DNA from 4 places in the Peribacillus sp. FSL K6-1552 genome. Region 2 is predicted to be linked to each of the others. Evidence: a T-box and tRNA genes for the amino acid it is inferred to sense, from the RefSeq annotation. Region 2 holds a T-box; the other regions hold tRNA genes.
What was found. A T-box is a leader RNA that pairs with one kind of tRNA and senses whether it is charged. The one in region 2 lies ahead of serS (serine--tRNA ligase), so its partner is inferred to be a tRNA-Ser.

Region 1 (4,796 bases), 290 kb from region 2:
CACCGTGCGCCCTTTCTAACTTAACCGTTAAAAAAGATCTTACTGATGCTTTGAAAAAATTAATTGCCTTCTATCTATTATCTAGTTTTCAAGGAACAAAGAAGAAAGAATTCCATCACTACGTGATGAGATCTTTCGAATCTGAATGAATTACTCATTCAAAACTGAACAAAACAAAAGCGCTCTCGTATTTATCCTTAGAAAGGAGGTGATCCAGCCGCACCTTCCGATACGGCTACCTTGTTACGACTTCACCCCAATCATCTGTCCCACCTTAGGCGGCTGGCTCCATAAAGGTTACCTCACCGACTTCGGGTGTTACAAACTCTCGTGGTGTGACGGGCGGTGTGTACAAGGCCCGGGAACGTATTCACCGCGGCATGCTGATCCGCGATTACTAGCGATTCCGGCTTCATGTAGGCGAGTTGCAGCCTACAATCCGAACTGAGAATGGCTTTATGGGATTCGCTTACCTTCGCAGGTTTGCAGCCCTTTGTACCATCCATTGTAGCACGTGTGTAGCCCAGGTCATAAGGGGCATGATGATTTGACGTCATCCCCACCTTCCTCCGGTTTGTCACCGGCAGTCACCTTAGAGTGCCCAACTGAATGCTGGCAACTAAGATCAAGGGTTGCGCTCGTTGCGGGACTTAACCCAACATCTCACGACACGAGCTGACGACAACCATGCACCACCTGTCACTCTGTCCCCCGAAGGGGAACGCCCTATCTCTAGGGTTGTCAGAGGATGTCAAGACCTGGTAAGGTTCTTCGCGTTGCTTCGAATTAAACCACATGCTCCACCGCTTGTGCGGGCCCCCGTCAATTCCTTTGAGTTTCAGCCTTGCGGCCGTACTCCCCAGGCGGAGTGCTTAATGCGTTAGCTGCAGCACTAAAGGGCGGAAACCCTCTAACACTTAGCACTCATCGTTTACGGCGTGGACTACCAGGGTATCTAATCCTGTTTGCTCCCCACGCTTTCGCGCCTCAGTGTCAGTTACAGACCAGAAAGTCGCCTTCGCCACTGGTGTTCCTCCAAATCTCTACGCATTTCACCGCTACACTTGGAATTCCACTTTCCTCTTCTGCACTCAAGTTCCCCAGTTTCCAATGACCCTCCACGGTTGAGCCGTGGGCTTTCACATCAGACTTAAGGAACCACCTGCGCGCGCTTTACGCCCAATAATTCCGGACAACGCTTGCCACCTACGTATTACCGCGGCTGCTGGCACGTAGTTAGCCGTGGCTTTCTGGTTAGGTACCGTCAAGGTACCAGCAGTTACTCTGGTACTTGTTCTTCCCTAACAACAGAACTTTACGACCCGAAGGCCTTCTTCGTTCACGCGGCGTTGCTCCGTCAGACTTTCGTCCATTGCGGAAGATTCCCTACTGCTGCCTCCCGTAGGAGTCTGGGCCGTGTCTCAGTCCCAGTGTGGCCGATCACCCTCTCAGGTCGGCTACGCATCGTCGCCTTGGTGAGCCATTACCTCACCAACTAGCTAATGCGCCGCGGGCCCATCTATAAGTGACAGCCGAAACCGTCTTTCCATCTTCTCTCATGCGAGAAAAGAACGTATCCGGTATTAGCTCCGGTTTCCCGAAGTTATCCCAGTCTTATAGGCAGGTTGCCCACGTGTTACTCACCCGTCCGCCGCTAATCTCAGGGAGCAAGCTCCCATCGATTCGCTCGACTTGCATGTATTAGGCACGCCGCCAGCGTTCGTCCTGAGCCAGGATCAAACTCTCCGAAGAAATGTTTGACTTGCTCATTTTGCTTTTTGATAGTGTGTGCTCACTTAAAATTTAACGTTGGCGCTTTGTTTTGTTCAGTTTTCAAAGAGCAATAATGGAGCGGGTGAAGAGAATCGAACTCTCATCATCAGCTTGGAAGGCTGAGGTTTTACCACTAAACTACACCCGCATTTTATTTTTCAAATTATTTCTAAGAAAGAATGGTCGGGAAGACAGGATTCGAACCTGCGACCCCTTGGTCCCAAACCAAGTGCTCTACCAAGCTGAGCTACTTCCCGTAAAATATGGTGCGCCCGGCGGGAGTCGAACCTACAACCTTCTGATTCGTAGTCAGATGCTCTATCCAATTGAGCTACGGGCGCTAATTTCTATGATGTTTTTGGTGCGGCCGAGAGGATTTGAACCTCCACGGGGTTTCCCCCACTAGGCCCTCAACCTAGCGCGTCTGCCATTCCGCCACGACCGCGAAAGCGACTTTGTAAGTATAACACCTTTTCAACTTGTTGTCAAGAAGAAAATTATCAGTGCGGGTGAAGGGACTTGAACCCCCACGCCTTGCGGCGCCAGATCCTAAGTCTGGTGCGTCTGCCAATTCCGCCACACCCGCGAAACAAATGGTGAGCCATGAAGGATTCGAACCTTCGACCCTCTGATTAAAAGTCAGATGCTCTACCAACTGAGCTAATGGCTCTAAATAAAATGGCTGGGCTAGAAGGGATCGAACCTTCGCATGACGGAATCAAAATCCGTTGCCTTACCGCTTGGCTATAGCCCAATAATCAATTACTAATTAACAGCCAGATTAATATTATATCACAATAATTTAATTCTAGCAAGTGTTTTTTTAAAAAGAAATAAATGGCGGTCCCGACGGGAATCGAACCCGCGATCTCCTGCGTGACAGGCAGGCATGTTAACCGCTACACCACGGGACCAGTAATTTAATTTAAATATACAAAAGATGGTGACCCATACGGGATTCGAACCCGTGTTACCGCCGTGAAAGGGCGGTGTCTTAACCGCTTGACCAATGGGCCGTGATAAAATGTGTAGCTGGCGGAGAAGGAGGGATTTGAACCCTCGCGCCGCTTACGCGACCTACACCCTTAGCAGGGGCGCCTCTTCAGCCTCTTGAGTACTTCCCCAAAAAAATGGCTCCGCAGGTAGGACTCGAACCTACGACCGTTCGGTTAACAGCCGAATGCTCTACCACTGAGCTACTGCGGAATAATGAAAATTGGGTTCCTTTTTTACGCTCAAGGACCTTAGTGGTTGTCGTGAAGAACAAGTTGTTATCTTGTCGACTCTTATGATTATAAGGAGGTTGCAACATAAAGTCAAGGGTTCTTTTGTTTTTTTTTATTTATTTGCTTCTTTTTCTTTAAAACCTTGGTAGATCAGTGTTCCACGACACTTACCACAGACAAAACGAGTGGTATCGATACGCTTCTTTCTTAAATATAACTCCTGACAGTTTTCACATCTATATTGAATAGTATTCATTTTTCTCTTTAACTGGTTTGACGGTAGTGGCGTGCAAAATCTTGGGGCTCCAACTTTTTCGAGTAAACGCTTAAAGTCAGTATCACGATGCTGGTATCCTTTCTTCTCAAGGTGGAGGTGATAATGGCACAATTCATGCTTTATGATTCCTATCAATTCTTCCACTCCACGTTCATCAAGATATTTCTTATTAATTTCTATATTATGTGAACGTAGCAAGTACCTTCCTCCAGTCGTTCGAAGGCGCGGATTAAAACAAGCTAGGTGTCTAAAGGGCTTTTGAAAGTCTTTCCTCGAAATATCTTCAACTAATTTTTGCAATTGCTGATTATCCATCTTCCCCCTCCCTTTCCTTGGTAACATGACAACCCATTATAACATAGACTAATAAAACAATAGAAAACTACTGGAGGTAAGCGCTATGCCTAATTGGTTCCAAAATCAAATTCGTAAAGCCTTTTATGAAAAGGATTATTATCAAGTGAAGATGTTGAATCAATGCTGGTTTTTTTATCAAAAAAAAGAAAGTCTTCGATTATAGACCTCCATTTGAACCAAGCACTAATAAATTCTAAAGAAGCATTACTATTCTTACCGTAATAAAAAACCCCTTCTATATAGAAGGAGTTTATAATAGCTAATCTTGATCTTTAGGCTGCAGCATCGTTAAAGATACCCTTTGCTTTTGAGAGTCCACCTTCTCGACCCAAACTGTTACAACATCCCCAACAGCAACTACATCCAATGGATGCTTTACAAATCGGTTGCTTAATTTAGAAATATGCACCAGCCCGTCCTGTTTGACACCGATGTCCACAAATGCACCGAAGTCTACAACATTCCTTACTGTACCTTGTAATTCCATTCCGGTTTTTAAATCCTCCATTTTTAGCACATCTTGCTTAAGCAGAGGTTTTGATAGTTCATCTCTAGGGTCTCTTCCCGGCTTCATTAGATCATCAATAATGTCCTTAATCGTGATTTCTCCTATTTCTAATTCATCCACTAATTCTGTTGGATTTAATTTGACTAACTCTTTATTCAAAACATCACTGCCTAAGTCTTCAGATGTGAATCCTATTTTCTTTAACAGTTTATTCACGGCCCCGTAGTTCTCCGGATGGATCGCGGTTTGGTCCAAAGGTTCATTGCCATTAATAATACGCAAAAAACCTATGCACTGTTCGTACGTTTTAGCACCAAGCCGAGGAATTTTCTTTAATTCCTTCCTGCTTGAAAACTTCCCTTCTTCTTCCCTTTTCTTCACTATATTTTGAGCAACAGATTTTGATAACCCAGCTACATATTGTAATAGAGATGACGAAGCTGTATTGACGTTCACCCCAACTTGGTTAACAGCCGTTTCAACAACAAAAGTAAGGGATTCTGATAACTTTTTCTGAGAAACATCGTGCTGATACTGACCTACTCCTACGGATTGGGGATCGATTTTAACAAGTTCCGCAAGTGGATCTTGCAGTCTTCTCCCAATTGATACTGCACTTCTCTGCTCAACTTGAAGATCCGGAAACTCTTCACGA
Region 2 (4,796 bases):
AACAGTTTTCGTAACTTTTTATTTCTGCATCTTCTATTTTTTCATGTGTGTAACATTTTTGTAAAAAAAGTTGAGATGAAGATGCAGAAAAAAAAGGCATATATTTATCGAAATTATCATTGTTTTCAGGCATTGCAGCCTCTCCTTTGAATTGATAGAATAATCTAACATTTATTTCTCTTCTTGACAGTAGTATGTCCTATTGATAACCTACAAATAATATTTTTAAGCAGGAGGGGAAAATTATGTGGGAAAATAAATTTGCAAAAGAAGGTTTAACCTTTGATGATGTCCTATTAATTCCAGCGAAATCAGAGGTTTTACCGAAAGATGTTAACCTTCAAGTCAACTTAGCCGAGAATTTAAAGCTCAACCTTCCTATCATCAGTGCAGGAATGGATACCGTAACAGAAGCAGAGATGGCAATTGCTATGGCTCGTCAAGGTGGGTTAGGTATTATTCATAAGAATATGTCGATTGAAGCACAAGCTGAATTAGTTGATAAAGTAAAACGTTCAGAAAGCGGTGTTATTACAGATCCATTTTTCCTAACACCAGATCACCAAGTGTTTGATGCAGAGCATTTAATGGGTAAATACCGTATTTCGGGTGTACCAGTTGTTAATAATGAACAGGATCAAAAACTTGTTGGTATTATTACGAACCGTGATTTGCGATTTATTTCCGATTTTTCCTTGAAGATTTCTAGTGTTATGACAATAGAGAATCTGGTTACAGCTCCAGTTGGAACTAACTTGGAACAAGCCGAGAAAATTCTTCAGAAGTATAAAATTGAAAAACTCCCTCTTGTAGACGATAACGGTGTATTAAAAGGGCTTATTACAATCAAGGATATCGAGAAAGTTATTGAGTTCCCTAATTCAGCAAAAGATAAGCAAGGTAGATTACTCGCAGGTGCTGCTGTCGGTGTGACTAAAGATACAATGAAGCGTGTAGAAATGCTTGTTAAGTCTCAAGTAGATGCAATTGTACTTGATACTGCTCATGGTCATTCAGCAGGCGTCCTTGACGCAGTAAAGGAGATTCGCGGGAAATATCCTGAACTTACTATCATCGCTGGTAACGTGGCCACTGCGGAAGGAACGAAAGCACTGATTGAAGCAGGAGCCGATGTTGTTAAAGTGGGAATTGGACCGGGATCTATTTGTACTACAAGAGTTGTAGCTGGTGTAGGCGTTCCTCAAATTACGGCCGTTTTCGATTGCGCAACAGAAGCAAGGAAACATGGAAAAACAATTATCGCTGATGGCGGAATTAAATACTCGGGTGATATCGTTAAAGCTCTAGCCGCAGGTGGACACGCAGTCATGCTTGGAAGTATGCTTGCCGGTGTAACTGAAAGCCCAGGTGAAACAGAAATCTTCCAAGGACGCCGTTTTAAAGTGTACCGGGGAATGGGTTCTGTTGCAGCAATGGAAAAAGGTTCTAAGGATCGTTACTTCCAGGAAGATAATAAGAAATTTGTTCCAGAGGGCATAGAAGGACGCCTTCCATATAAAGGACCTCTTTCAGATACTATTTTCCAACTGATCGGTGGTATTCGTTCAGGAATGGGATATTGCGGTACAGCTTCATTAGAAGATTTGAGAGAAAACTCTCAATTTATTAAAATGACTGGTGCGGGGTTAAGGGAAAGTCACCCACATGATGTTCAAATTACAAAAGAAGCGCCGAACTATTCATTGTAATAAATTTAACTTATAATTGTCATTAAAATTTAAAGTGAAAATAGGCAGGGTCTCCGATGACTCTGTCTATTTTTTTTATTTCTTCTGTGATAAACTAAACAAGGATTAAGGGAAATAGATAGAGTTTCTTCTTTTGTTATAGAGATAAGCTTAATAGTTGGAGGTATTGGAAATTGAAAAAAATCAGCAAGATTACCCTCATTTTCACTTTTGTTTTTGTTCTTGTTATGTCGCAATTTGCCTATCAACCGGGGGAAGCTGAAGCTGAATCTGATAATTTAGGTTTAAAGGCAGAGGCAGCCATCATTATAGATGGTAAAACAGGACAAATCGTGTATGAAAAAAATGCCGATAAAGTATTAGGGATTGCATCCATGTCAAAAATGATGACAGAATATATCATAATGGAGTCAATTGAAAATGGGAAAATCACTTGGGATCAAAAAGTTAAAATAAATAAGTATGTACATGATCTTTCAAAAGCACCGAATTTGTCGAATGTTGGTTTAACAGAAGGTGAAGATTATACAGTTAAGGAACTATATCAAGCGATGGCTGTCTATTCAGGAAATGCAGCGACAGTAGCCTTAGCTCAGCTAGTTTCAGGTAGTGAAAAGAATTTTGTGAAATTGATGAACGAAAAAGCGAAAAAGCTAGGTCTGAAAAACCATAAATTCGTCAATGCCAGCGGCTTGAATAACTCTAATTTGTTAGGGGAGTATCCTACTGGTAAAAAAGATGAAGAAAATGTAATGACAGCAACTGATACTGCACTTCTTGCTTATCGTCTTATTAATGATTATCCGGAAGTATTAAAGTATGCCAGCATTTCTAAATTGAAGTTCCGTGATGGGAAAGAGTATCCAAACTTCAACTGGATGTTACCTGGTCTGATTTTTGAATATAAAGGTGTAGACGGTCTGAAAACAGGTTCTACTGACTTTGCCGGTTATGGTCATACGGGGACAGTTATCCGAGATGGTCAACGTTATATTACAGTGGTTATGAAGTCTACTACTAAAAATGAACGCTTCAGGGATAGTACTAAGCTGATGGACTATGCATATGCAACATTTGAAAAAGAAAAAATTCTTCCTGCCAATTACCAAGTGAAAGGGAAAGAAACCCTTTCGGTAGTTAAAGGTAAGGAGAAAAATGTTAATATCCAATCTAAAAAAGCGATTGAACTGCTTGTTGAGAATGGTGAGAAAGAAAACTATAAAACAGAATTAGTGATTGATAAAAACAAATTGGACAAAGACGGTAAGTTGACTGCACCAATCAAAAAAGGTGAGAAGGTTGGCTACATCACTGTTACTCCTAAAAATGGTAAAGATTACGGGTATATTAACGGGGATTCAGCGAAAGTTGACGTCGTAGCTGCAGAATCTGTTGAAAAAGCAAACTGGTTTGTGTTATCAATGCGAGCAGTTGGTGGATTCTTTGGTGATGTATGGAGCAGTGTATCTTCTACTGTAAAAGGCTGGTTTTAAGTTTCGTGTATAAAACGGTTGCGTAATGTATAAAATTATAGTACATTATGGAAAAGAATTTGATTATGAGAAAGCCATGACAGGATATAGTAACAAATATTTCTTTCTAAAGAGAGCCGATGGCTGGTGGAAATCGGTGTTAGAGTTTTGTGAATCCCTCCTGGAGCAGAGTATGGAACACCTTAATTGGGTCAGTAATTACTTTCGGTTAAAAGCCGTTATCGTGATAAGTGGAAGGTGTTTTTCATATGCCTTCAACTAGGGTGGCAACGCGGGTTAACTCTCGTCCCTTCTTCAGGGGACGGGAGTTTTTTGCGTTCTCTGATAAATTATCAAATCATAAATGAGGAGGAACTGTAAATGTTGGATTTGAAATATGTACGAAATAATTTTGAAGAAGTGAAACGTGTTCTGCAATTTAGAGGAGAAGATTTAACTGATTTAGGTAAATTTGAGGAGTTAGACGTGAAGCGTCGATCTTTAATTGCTGATACAGAAAAACTGAAAAGTAAACGGAATGAAGTTTCACAGCAAGTAGCTGTATTGAAACGGGAGAAAAAAGATGCAGACCAGTTGATTGTGGAAATGCGTGAGGTTGGTGATCAAATCAAAGGATTTGATGATGAACTTCGTGAAGTAGAATCCCAGTTAGGAACGCTGCTGCTTTCTATCCCTAATATTCCACATGAAAGTGTACCAGTGGGTGAAACGGAAGATGATAATGTTGAAATCCGTAAATGGGGCGAATTGCCGCAATTTAAGTTTGAACCGAAACCACATTGGGATGTGGCTGGAGATTTAGGAATCCTTGATTTTGAACGGGCAGCAAAAGTAACCGGAAGCCGATTTGTTTTTTATAGAGGTCTCGGTGCTCGTTTAGAGCGTGCGTTAATTAGTTTTATGCTCGACCTTCATGTTGAAGAACATGGATATGAAGAAATGCTGCCTCCATATATGGTGAACCGTGCAAGCATGACAGGCACAGGTCAGTTACCTAAATTCGAGGAAGATGCTTTCCGTATTGAGAGCGACGATTATTTCTTGATTCCAACAGCTGAAGTGCCTGTGACAAATTTCCATCGTGATGAAATCCTAAGCATAGACGATCTGCCGATAAGCTATGCAGCATACAGTGCATCTTTCCGTTCAGAAGCAGGTTCTGCTGGTCGCGATACTCGTGGGTTAATTCGCCAGCACCAGTTTAATAAAGTGGAATTAGTGAAGTTTGTAAAGCCAGAAGACTCTTATGCAGAATTGGAAAACCTTACAGGACATGCTGAAAAAGTCCTTCAATTGCTAGGCCTTCCTTATCGAGTATTAAGCATGTGTACAGGCGATCTTGGTTTCACTGCTGCGAAAAAGTATGATATCGAAGTCTGGATCCCGAGCTATGGAACGTATCGCGAAATTTCTTCTTGTAGTAACTTCGAAGCATTCCAGGCTAGACGGGCTAATATCCGTTTCCGCCGTGATGTTAAAGGGAAACCAGAACATATTCATACACTAAATGGGTCAGGATTGGCAATCGGCCGGACAGTTGCCGCACTATTGGAAAATTATCAGCAGGAAGATGGCAGTGTTGTCATCCCTGAAG
Region 3 (4,796 bases), 5.2 Mb from region 2:
TGCTTGCCTTCCTAAGCATTCCGAAAGCCTTGGCAGCAATCAAAGGCTTCGTCGGTAAAACGTCACCTATTACGATGGTACCTGCGATGAAAGCCACGGCCCAAACGAACACCTTCTTCGGCCTGCTTATGGCCATTGGATTATTCATCAGCTATCTTATTTAATCGCTAAGGACTGAGTCGATTTTGACTCAGTCCTTTTTTGCTTCCTTCCAATTTGTTTCCCTCCCCTCCGATTCGGGTAATGGATAAGACACCCATCCAACCATTATTCAAATGAGATATAGACTTTCGAAGGAGTGAAATAAACATGGCAACCAAACAACAAACGCAACATTTAAAAAAAGAACTACTTATAGAAAAAGAAGAACTGAATAATAGGCTCAAAAATGATGAACAAACACTTCTAAATAAAAGTCAGACAGAATCTGTAGGGGAACTATCCTCCTATGACAATCATCCCGCTGACCTTGGAACTGAATTATTCGAAATGGAAAGAAACCAGGCACTAGATGAGCATGCACAATCTGAAATGGAAAAAGTCAAGAATGCATTGAATGCGATAGAAGCAGGCTTCTATGGCCATTGTAAAACCTGTGATACAGAAATCCCTTTTGAACGGCTTGAAGCCATACCTACCACTCTCTATTGTGTCGAGCACGCCCCAGAACGACCGACTACACAAGATCGACCAGTTGAAGAAGACGTACTGATTCCATCAAAGGGAAATAATTTTGAAAACCGTCATGGAAGTGAAATAGTAGATAAAGAAGATAGCTTTGGCGAAGTAGCCAAATTTGGTACATCTGAAACACCTGCGGATTACACGGGCGATCATGACAGCTATTATAATCTTTATAAAACAGAAGATGAAACCGATGGATTTTCTGAAGACTATGAAGGATTTGTAGCAAATGATATCGAAGGAAAAAAAATAAGGGGTATCCCGAATAAAAAGAAAAAGAACTATGAAGATACATTAGATGAAGAAAATGTTAAATCTCAGCTTGGAGACATTCCTTATAAACAAAAAGATAGTTATATCAATGAAGAGAAATAAATAAAAAAAAGAAGCATACAGAATGTATGCTTCTTTTTTATGACCCGTACGGGATTCGAACCCGTGTTACCGCCGTGAAAGGGCGGTGTCTTAACCGCTTGACCAACGGGCCAAATGGCGGAGAAGGAGGGATTTGAACCCTCGCGCCGCTCACGCGACCTACACCCTTAGCAGGGGCGCCTCTTCAGCCTCTTGAGTACTTCCCCATGGCTCCGCAGGTAGGACTCGAACCTACGACCGTTCGGTTAACAGCCGAATGCTCTACCACTGAGCTACTGCGGAACAATATGAATATGGTGGGCCTAAATGGACTCGAACCATCGACCTCACGCTTATCAGGCGTGCGCTCTAACCAGCTGAGCTATAGGCCCATAAATTGGAGCGGGTGAAGGGAATCGAACCCTCATCATCAGCTTGGAAGGCTGAGGTTTTACCACTAAACTACACCCGCGAAATGGGGCGACTGATGGGAATCGAACCCACGAATGCCTGAACCACAATCAGGTGCGTTAACCACTTCGCCACAATCGCCGTAATTTTTGAAATAATGGTGGCTCAGGACGGAATCGAACCGCCGACACAAGGATTTTCAGTCCTTTGCTCTACCGACTGAGCTACTGAGCCACATTTGTATTAAATTTAATAATGGCGGTCCCGACGGGAATCGAACCCGCGATCTCCTGCGTGACAGGCAGGCATGTTAACCGCTACACCACGGGACCTAATAATTGCGGGGACAGGATTTGAACCTGCGACCTTCGGGTTATGAGCCCGACGAGCTACCGGACTGCTCCACCCCGCGACGGTAATAATGAAACGATTTTGCATCAAGTTTTCGTGTAGATTGTTTCATCCGCTTCCTCTATGTAAAGGTTGTTTCAAAACAACTTGCTGCTTTTAAAGAAATGGAGGAGGTAGAGGGATTCGAACCCCCGCGGGATTTGACTCCCCTGTCGGTTTTCAAGACCGATCCCTTCAGCCGAACTTGGGTATACCTCCGTGGCTAAAAAAATTACATGGTGGACCTTGTAGGACTCGAACCTACGACCGGACGGTTATGAGCCGTCTGCTCTAACCAGCTGAGCTAAAGGTCCTTATATTTATTGGTAGCGGCGGAGGGGATCGAACCCCCGACCTCACGGGTATGAACCGTACGCTCTAGCCAGCTGAGCTACACCGCCAATATAATATAAGTTTTTGATGAAAAATGGTGGAGCCTAGCGGGATCGAACCGCTGACCTCCTGCGTGCAAGGCAGGCGCTCTCCCAGCTGAGCTAAGGCCCCATTCATTAGAAATCACGTGGTCGGGAAGACAGGATTCGAACCTGCGACCCCTTGGTCCCAAACCAAGTGCTCTACCAAGCTGAGCTACTTCCCGCAAAAAACATGGTGCGCCCGGCGGGAGTCGAACCTACAACCTTCTGATTCGTAGTCAGATGCTCTATCCAATTGAGCTACGGGCGCATATTAAGATGGTGCCGAGGACCGGAATCGAACCGGTACGGTAGTCACCTACCGCAGGATTTTAAGTCCTGTGCGTCTGCCAGTTCCGCCACCCCGGCACATACGAAAAGTGGAGCGGAAGACGGGATTCGAACCCGCGACCCCAACCTTGGCAAGGTTGTATTCTACCACTGAACTACTTCCGCATGAAAGATGCGGGTGAAGGGACTTGAACCCCCACGCCTTGCGGCGCCAGATCCTAAGTCTGGTGCGTCTGCCAATTCCGCCACACCCGCATAATATAATGGTGAGCCATGAAGGATTCGAACCTTCGACCCTCTGATTAAAAGTCAGATGCTCTACCAACTGAGCTAATGGCTCGTACGTTTAATAATAAAAGATGGTGCCGGCAAGAGGACTTGAACCCCCAACCTACTGATTACAAGTCAGTTGCTCTACCAGTTGAGCTACACCGGCAGGTGTAAAAAATGGTGGAGGATGACGGGATCGAACCGCCGACCCTCTGCTTGTAAGGCAGATGCTCTCCCAGCTGAGCTAATCCTCCATATGTGTAACTGCTTGGCGGCGTCCTACTCTCACAGGGGGAAACCCCCAACTACCATCGGCGCTGAAGAGCTTAACTGCCGTGTTCGGAATGGGAACGGGTGTGACCTCTTCGCTATCGCCACCAAACAATGTTAACATTTTTTTAAGACATATATTATTATAACGTCTTTTTGAAAAAATGCAAGAAGAAATTTTCATTCCTTCAAAACTAGATAATAAGAAGGTATTTCATTTTTTAAAGCGTGGTTAAGTCCTCGATCTATTAGTATCAGTCAGCTCCACATGTCGCCACGCTTCCACCTCTGACCTATCAACCTGATCATCTTTCAGGGATCTTACTAGCTTGCGCTATGGGAAATCTCATCTCGAGGGGGGCTTCATGCTTAGATGCTTTCAGCACTTATCCCGTCCGCACGTAGCTACCCAGCTATGCCTTTGGCAAGACAACTGGTACACCAGCGGTGCGTCCATCCCGGTCCTCTCGTACTAAGGACAGCTCCTCTCAAATTTCCTGCGCCCGCGACGGATAGGGACCGAACTGTCTCACGACGTTCTGAACCCAGCTCGCGTACCGCTTTAATGGGCGAACAGCCCAACCCTTGGGACCGACTACAGCCCCAGGATGCGATGAGCCGACATCGAGGTGCCAAACCTCCCCGTCGATGTGGACTCTTGGGGGAGATAAGCCTGTTATCCCCGGGGTAGCTTTTATCCGTTGAGCGATGGCCCTTCCATGCGGAACCACCGGATCACTAAGCCCGACTTTCGTCCCTGCTCGACTTGTAGGTCTCGCAGTCAAGCTCCCTTGTGCCTTTACACTCTACGAATGATTTCCAACCATTCTGAGGGAACCTTTGGGCGCCTCCGTTACTCTTTAGGAGGCGACCGCCCCAGTCAAACTGCCCACCTGACACTGTCTCCCACCCCGATAAGGGGCGCGGGTTAGAATTTCAATACAGCCAGGGTAGTATCCCACCAACGCCTCCACCGAAGCTAGCGCTCCGGCTTCTCAGGCTCCTACCTATCCTGTACAAGCTGTACCAAAATTCAATATCAGGCTGCAGTAAAGCTCCACGGGGTCTTTCCGTCCTGTCGCGGGTAACCTGCATCTTCACAGGTACTATAATTTCACCGAGTCTCTCGTTGAGACAGTGCCCAGATCGTTACACCTTTCGTGCGGGTCGGAACTTACCCGACAAGGAATTTCGCTACCTTAGGACCGTTATAGTTACGGCCGCCGTTTACTGGGGCTTCGGTTCAAAGCTTCGCTTGCGCTAACCTCTCCCCTTAACCTTCCAGCACCGGGCAGGTGTCAGCCCCTATACTTCGCCTTGCGGCTTCGCAGAGACCTGTGTTTTTGCTAAACAGTCGCCTGGGCCTATTCACTGCGGCTTTTCTGGGCTATTCACCCTAAAAAGCACCCCTTCTCCCGAAGTTACGGGGTCATTTTGCCGAGTTCCTTAACGAGAGTTCTCTCGCACACCTTAGGATTCTCTCCTCGCCTACCTGTGTCGGTTTGCGGTACGGGCACCTTACATCTCACTAGAGGCTTTTCTTGGCAGCGTGGAATCAGGAACTTCGGTACTATATTTCCCTCGCCATCACAGCTCCGCCTTAATGGAAACGGGATTTGCCTCGTTTCCGGCCTAACTGCTTGGACGCGCATATCCAACAGCGCGCTTACCCTATCCTTCTGCGTCCCCCCATCGTTCAAACGATGTATAGGT
Region 4 (4,796 bases), 770 kb from region 2:
CGAATGACAGCTATGAGAACCTTGCAAATAATTGTTGCCGATAGTGTTTCATCTGGAGAGCTGCGTAACGTGGAAAGTCGGCTTTTATACAGTTGAGTTGATACGAAAAAGTTTCTTATCAACTCATCCAGTCCTGTGAGTTATGCAGTTCTGAAATTACCGAACACAGAAAGGAATAATCCCACCATTGAAAAAATTTCTAAACAAAATCAAAATAGCTGGCTCCATTTTGACCATCATACTCATGATATTCACTTTCGGAATTATACTTTTCAACAAAGCTTTCACAGAGCCAGAAGTAGATATGAAGTATTACAAGATGGGGCATGTCGAACACAGGCCAAATATTTGGGAGGGCATGAGTAAAGAAGAATACCAAAAAATAAAATATTTAGAGGAACAGAAAACATTCAATTATGATCTTTACGAACCAGAGCTGCTTGACGCAGAAGGAAATCCGATTATTGAAGAAAATGTTGAATACTAAAAAAGATGTGCCCGATTTGGACACATCTTTTTTGCTTACTTATAAATGCAATGCTCCGAAATTAGGCTTCGTTTTCTCAGTGGTAGAAATCCATTCTCCTAATTCATCGAAATATTTTTGAACTTCTTCTTTAGTTTTGGTTTCTGAAGCATCCCAAATATCTGATAAGAAATATCCTAAATCGTTTGGATATGAAATTGATTCTCCGCCAAATGCTTTTTCAATAGCAGGACTGCCGTGTTTATCGCCTTCGTCACCATGAATTTTCATAGTAATAACAGTCCATCCATTTTCTTTTTTTATAAGAGTGTAATTGTCATAATGGCCCCAACGATTGCTATGAACACGTAATTTAAAATCCTCACCGATATTATTCAAATTTTCCCCTCTCTTCCCATAATACTACAATTATATTTTACCACCAGAACGCAGTAAATGACGAACTTCACGGTATTTTAATATCATCAATTTAATATCCTTTTCTGTCATTGTTACCAATGGTCGTTTAATCGCATTAAATTGTTCTTGATAATATTTCAAAGTATGAGGACAAAGATTCCTTAATTGGCAGTCTTCAAAGAATAATTTAAACTCCAATTCATCAGATTTAACGTAAGTAGTTTTGTAACAATTCTTAATTCATCTTCCGATAGTAAATTTCTTCCTTTACTCATCGCACACTACCCCGCACAATATTTGTACATATTCTGTAGTGCGTGATAAACACAAAAAAGCTTCACACAATTAAGTGTGAAGCTTGAAGTAATAGCTTTTCTTCGCTACCGGTGGCCGGGGTCGAACCCGCACTCCAGATGAACACGATTTTGAGCCGTGCTTCGGGCAATTTCGAAATGGAATCGAACCCTTATCCGTTGATATATCGACAATATAAAGCGTGAATGACGTCACACTATTCGGTTGTATTCGTAAGATTCATTTTCAACGTGTTCACTGCTTGAACGTTTGTAAGTGCCATAAAAAACTCCCTTCCAAGTCGACTATTATGAACATCATACCTTGTCCACTTTTTTTACAGTCTACCTGAAGAGGATAACATCAAGTCGAAGTCAGACATTACCTAGGACGGAAAAATATAACAGCGTTTTCAGCCTGAGCGTTTACAAACCCATTCCTAACCATACATAATACAACATCACTTATAGGAGCACCTACCCGTAGGAACTCTCTACACGGGGATGCGCTTCCGATTATTTCAAATTTAGCAATATTCTCAAAATCATCTTCATCTCTAACTATAATGACTACATCTGGCCGTTTATTACTCATACAACCACCTCCTTTTGATGTCATAAATTAAATTATTCAGTTGTACATGAAGTTGTCGCGGCTTTTTTATTAATAAATTTTTAGGAAATATTTATCATTTTAGAGAAATGGGAGGGTCGCTAGACTCTTATCTATTAAACTACACCGTGAGGTTGCCACGGAGATCAATCGGCAGCTTCGTTCCGCTAACAGGTAACGTTAGTTCAAACAACTGCCCTTTCAGTGGGCGTTTTTTTTTGGTCGAAAATCAAAACATTCTGATTTAACATAGCCTAAATAAAAACGCACGACTAAAAATCCGTGAAAACACGAAAAAACGGCTTTCCAATTAAGGAAAACCGCTTTATATCGCCGTTCTAAGATACCGGTGGCCGGGGTCGAACCGGCACTCCAGAGGAACACGATTTTGAGTCGTGCGCGTCTGCCAATTCCGCCACACCGGCATTTTTGTTGGAGGCGGCAACCGGAATCGAACCGGTGGTAAAGGTTTTGCAGACCTCTGCCTTACCGCTTGGCTATGCCGCCAACGTTTTTGGAGCGAAAGACGGGATTCGAACCCGCGACCCCAACCTTGGCAAGGTTGTATTCTACCACTGAACTACTTTCGCGAATGGCTGGGCTAGAAGGGATCGAACCTTCGCATGACGGAATCAAAATCCGTTGCCTTACCGCTTGGCTATAGCCCATTGACGTTATATTTATTATACCATCATTTATTAAAAAATGGGGCGACTGATGGGAATCGAACCCACGAATGCCTGAACCACAATCAGGTGCGTTAACCACTTCGCCACAATCGCCATTATAAAATTAAAATTGGCAGGGGTAGTAGGACTCGAACCCACACTGGAGGTTTTGGAGACCTCTGTTCTACCTTTAAACTATACCCCTATAAATAAAATGGTGGAGGGGGGCAGATTCGAACTGCCGAACCCGAAGGAGCGGATTTACAGTCCGCCGCGTTTAGCCACTTCGCTACCCCTCCGCATATGGATGTTACTGGTGCCGGCAAGAGGACTTGAACCCCCAACCTACTGATTACAAGTCAGTTGCTCTACCAGTTGAGCTACACCGGCACTACAATGGTGGCTCAGGACGGAATCGAACCGCCGACACAAGGATTTTCAGTCCTTTGCTCTACCGACTGAGCTACTGAGCCAAACAATAAAAATGGCGGTCCCGACGGGAATCGAACCCGCGATCTCCTGCGTGACAGGCAGGCATGTTAACCGCTACACCACGGGACCATAGATTGCGGGGACAGGATTTGAACCTGCGACCTTCGGGTTATGAGCCCGACGAGCTACCGGACTGCTCCACCCCGCGACGTTAATAATGCTGCTATTGCATCAAGTTTTCGTTTTAACTGTTTCATCATATCTGATATATAGAAACAACTTGTTGCTTTTTAAAAAATGGTGGAGGATGACGGGATCGAACCGCCGACCCTCTGCTTGTAAGGCAGATGCTCTCCCAGCTGAGCTAATCCTCCATATGTTTTCGAAATGGTGACCCGTACGGGATTCGAACCCGTGTTACCGCCGTGAAAGGGCGGTGTCTTAACCGCTTGACCAACGGGCCAGTTGTAAATGGCGGAGAGCAAGGGATTTGAACCCTTGAGACAGGGTTACCCGTCTACACGATTTCCAATCGTGCTCCTTCGGCCACTCGGACAGCTCTCCAATAATGGCTCCGCAGGTAGGACTCGAACCTACGACCGTTCGGTTAACAGCCGAATGCTCTACCACTGAGCTACTGCGGAACGATATAAGCTTGGCGACGTCCTACTCTCACAGGGGGAAACCCCCAACTACCATCGGCGCTGAAGAGCTTAACTGCCGTGTTCGGAATGGGAACGGGTGTGACCTCTTCGCTATCGTCACCAAACATTATTAACATTTTTTCAAGACATATATTATTATAACGTATTTTTGAGAAAATGCAAGAAGAAATTTTCATTCCTTCAAAACTAGATAATAAGAAGGTATTTCATTTTTTAAAGCGTGGTTAAGTCCTCGATCTATTAGTATCAGTCAGCTCCACATGTCGCCACGCTTCCACCTCTGACCTATCAACCTGATCATCTTTCAGGGATCTTACTAGCTTGCGCTATGGGAAATCTCATCTCGAGGGGGGCTTCATGCTTAGATGCTTTCAGCACTTATCCCGTCCGCACGTAGCTACCCAGCTATGCCTTTGGCAAGACAACTGGTACACCAGCGGTGCGTCCATCCCGGTCCTCTCGTACTAAGGACAGCTCCTCTCAAATTTCCTGCGCCCGCGACGGATAGGGACCGAACTGTCTCACGACGTTCTGAACCCAGCTCGCGTACCGCTTTAATGGGCGAACAGCCCAACCCTTGGGACCGACTACAGCCCCAGGATGCGATGAGCCGACATCGAGGTGCCAAACCTCCCCGTCGATGTGGACTCTTGGGGGAGATAAGCCTGTTATCCCCGGGGTAGCTTTTATCCGTTGAGCGATGGCCCTTCCATGCGGAACCACCGGATCACTAAGCCCGACTTTCGTCCCTGCTCGACTTGTAGGTCTCGCAGTCAAGCTCCCTTGTGCCTTTACACTCTACGAATGATTTCCAACCATTCTGAGGGAACCTTTGGGCGCCTCCGTTACTCTTTAGGAGGCGACCGCCCCAGTCAAACTGCCCACCTGACACTGTCTCCCACCCCGATAAGGGGCGCGGGTTAGAATTTCAATACAGCCAGGGTAGTATCCCACCAACGCCTCCACCGAAGCTAGCGCTCCGGCTTCTCAGGCTCCTACCTATCCTGTACAAGCTGTACCAAAATTCAATATCAGGCTGCAGTAAAGCTCCACGGGGTCTTTCCGTCCTGTCGCGGGTAACCTGCATCTTCACAGGTACTATAATTTCACCGAGTCTCTCGTTGAGACAGTGCCCAGATCGTTACACCTTTCGTGCGGGTCGGAACTTACCCGACAAGGAATTTCGCTACCTTAGGACCGTTATAGTTACGGCCGCCGTTTACTGGGGCTTCGGTTCAA

Region 1: it has a tRNA-Ser gene. The T-box ahead of serS (serine--tRNA ligase) is inferred to sense a tRNA for this amino acid. The anticodon was not compared.
Region 3: it has a tRNA-Ser gene. The T-box ahead of serS (serine--tRNA ligase) is inferred to sense a tRNA for this amino acid. The anticodon was not compared.
Region 4: it has a tRNA-Ser gene. The T-box ahead of serS (serine--tRNA ligase) is inferred to sense a tRNA for this amino acid. The anticodon was not compared.

The regions. Positions count from the first base shown of each region.
Region 1 covers NZ_JBBOST010000001.1:307,382-312,177, reverse strand. The annotation lists rRNA gene NST21_RS01615 (23S ribosomal RNA) at 1-26, opposite strand, end outside; rRNA gene NST21_RS01610 (16S ribosomal RNA) at 202-1,752, opposite strand; tRNA gene NST21_RS01605 (tRNA-Gly) at 1,848-1,921, opposite strand; tRNA gene NST21_RS01600 (tRNA-Pro) at 1,954-2,030, opposite strand; tRNA gene NST21_RS01595 (tRNA-Arg) at 2,038-2,114, opposite strand; tRNA gene NST21_RS01590 (tRNA-Leu) at 2,133-2,218, opposite strand; tRNA gene NST21_RS01585 (tRNA-Leu) at 2,278-2,359, opposite strand; tRNA gene NST21_RS01580 (tRNA-Lys) at 2,368-2,443, opposite strand; tRNA gene NST21_RS01575 (tRNA-Gln) at 2,453-2,527, opposite strand; tRNA gene NST21_RS01570 (tRNA-Asp) at 2,612-2,687, opposite strand; tRNA gene NST21_RS01565 (tRNA-Glu) at 2,715-2,789, opposite strand; tRNA gene NST21_RS01560 (tRNA-Ser) at 2,807-2,897, opposite strand; tRNA gene NST21_RS01555 (tRNA-Asn) at 2,905-2,979, opposite strand; gene NST21_RS01550 (SprT family protein) at 3,112-3,591, opposite strand; gene cmpA (cortex morphogenetic protein CmpA) at 3,677-3,796, shown strand; gene NST21_RS01540 (Tex family protein) at 3,893-4,796, opposite strand, start outside.
Region 2 covers NZ_JBBOST010000001.1:16,809-21,604, forward strand. The annotation lists gene NST21_RS00070 (YaaC family protein) at 1-133, opposite strand, end outside; gene guaB (IMP dehydrogenase) at 246-1,709, shown strand; gene NST21_RS00080 (D-alanyl-D-alanine carboxypeptidase family protein) at 1,883-3,202, shown strand; T-box leader at 3,270-3,496, shown strand; gene serS (serine--tRNA ligase) at 3,563-4,796, shown strand, end outside.
Region 3 covers NZ_JBBOST010000001.1:5,172,022-5,176,817, forward strand. The annotation lists gene NST21_RS24725 (1,4-dihydroxy-2-naphthoate polyprenyltransferase) at 1-164, shown strand, start outside; gene NST21_RS24730 (TraR/DksA C4-type zinc finger protein) at 310-1,059, shown strand; tRNA gene NST21_RS24735 (tRNA-Glu) at 1,100-1,171, opposite strand; tRNA gene NST21_RS24740 (tRNA-Ser) at 1,175-1,265, opposite strand; tRNA gene NST21_RS24745 (tRNA-Asn) at 1,267-1,341, opposite strand; tRNA gene NST21_RS24750 (tRNA-Ile) at 1,354-1,430, opposite strand; tRNA gene NST21_RS24755 (tRNA-Gly) at 1,437-1,510, opposite strand; tRNA gene NST21_RS24760 (tRNA-His) at 1,515-1,590, opposite strand; tRNA gene NST21_RS24765 (tRNA-Phe) at 1,608-1,683, opposite strand; tRNA gene NST21_RS24770 (tRNA-Asp) at 1,706-1,781, opposite strand; tRNA gene NST21_RS24775 (tRNA-Met) at 1,788-1,861, opposite strand; tRNA gene NST21_RS24780 (tRNA-Ser) at 1,966-2,058, opposite strand; tRNA gene NST21_RS24785 (tRNA-Ile) at 2,077-2,153, opposite strand; tRNA gene NST21_RS24790 (tRNA-Met) at 2,164-2,240, opposite strand; tRNA gene NST21_RS24795 (tRNA-Ala) at 2,268-2,343, opposite strand; tRNA gene NST21_RS24800 (tRNA-Pro) at 2,361-2,437, opposite strand; tRNA gene NST21_RS24805 (tRNA-Arg) at 2,447-2,523, opposite strand; tRNA gene NST21_RS24810 (tRNA-Leu) at 2,533-2,621, opposite strand; tRNA gene NST21_RS24815 (tRNA-Gly) at 2,634-2,708, opposite strand; tRNA gene NST21_RS24820 (tRNA-Leu) at 2,717-2,798, opposite strand; tRNA gene NST21_RS24825 (tRNA-Lys) at 2,808-2,883, opposite strand; tRNA gene NST21_RS24830 (tRNA-Thr) at 2,904-2,979, opposite strand; tRNA gene NST21_RS24835 (tRNA-Val) at 2,992-3,067, opposite strand; rRNA gene rrf (5S ribosomal RNA) at 3,080-3,195, opposite strand; rRNA gene NST21_RS24845 (23S ribosomal RNA) at 3,312-4,796, opposite strand, start outside.
Region 4 covers NZ_JBBOST010000001.1:784,383-789,178, reverse strand. The annotation lists gene NST21_RS03765 (hypothetical protein) at 1-96, shown strand, start outside; gene NST21_RS03760 (hypothetical protein) at 188-487, shown strand; gene NST21_RS03755 (hypothetical protein) at 527-865, opposite strand; gene NST21_RS03750 (hypothetical protein) at 1,562-1,774, opposite strand; tRNA gene NST21_RS03745 (tRNA-Leu) at 2,137-2,217, opposite strand; tRNA gene NST21_RS03740 (tRNA-Cys) at 2,226-2,299, opposite strand; tRNA gene NST21_RS03735 (tRNA-Gly) at 2,308-2,382, opposite strand; tRNA gene NST21_RS03730 (tRNA-Gln) at 2,386-2,460, opposite strand; tRNA gene NST21_RS03725 (tRNA-His) at 2,499-2,574, opposite strand; tRNA gene NST21_RS03720 (tRNA-Trp) at 2,592-2,665, opposite strand; tRNA gene NST21_RS03715 (tRNA-Tyr) at 2,676-2,759, opposite strand; tRNA gene NST21_RS03710 (tRNA-Thr) at 2,775-2,850, opposite strand; tRNA gene NST21_RS03705 (tRNA-Phe) at 2,858-2,933, opposite strand; tRNA gene NST21_RS03700 (tRNA-Asp) at 2,946-3,021, opposite strand; tRNA gene NST21_RS03695 (tRNA-Met) at 3,027-3,100, opposite strand; tRNA gene NST21_RS03690 (tRNA-Val) at 3,191-3,266, opposite strand; tRNA gene NST21_RS03685 (tRNA-Glu) at 3,281-3,355, opposite strand; tRNA gene NST21_RS03680 (tRNA-Ser) at 3,365-3,456, opposite strand; tRNA gene NST21_RS03675 (tRNA-Asn) at 3,462-3,536, opposite strand; rRNA gene rrf (5S ribosomal RNA) at 3,546-3,661, opposite strand; rRNA gene NST21_RS03665 (23S ribosomal RNA) at 3,778-4,796, opposite strand, start outside.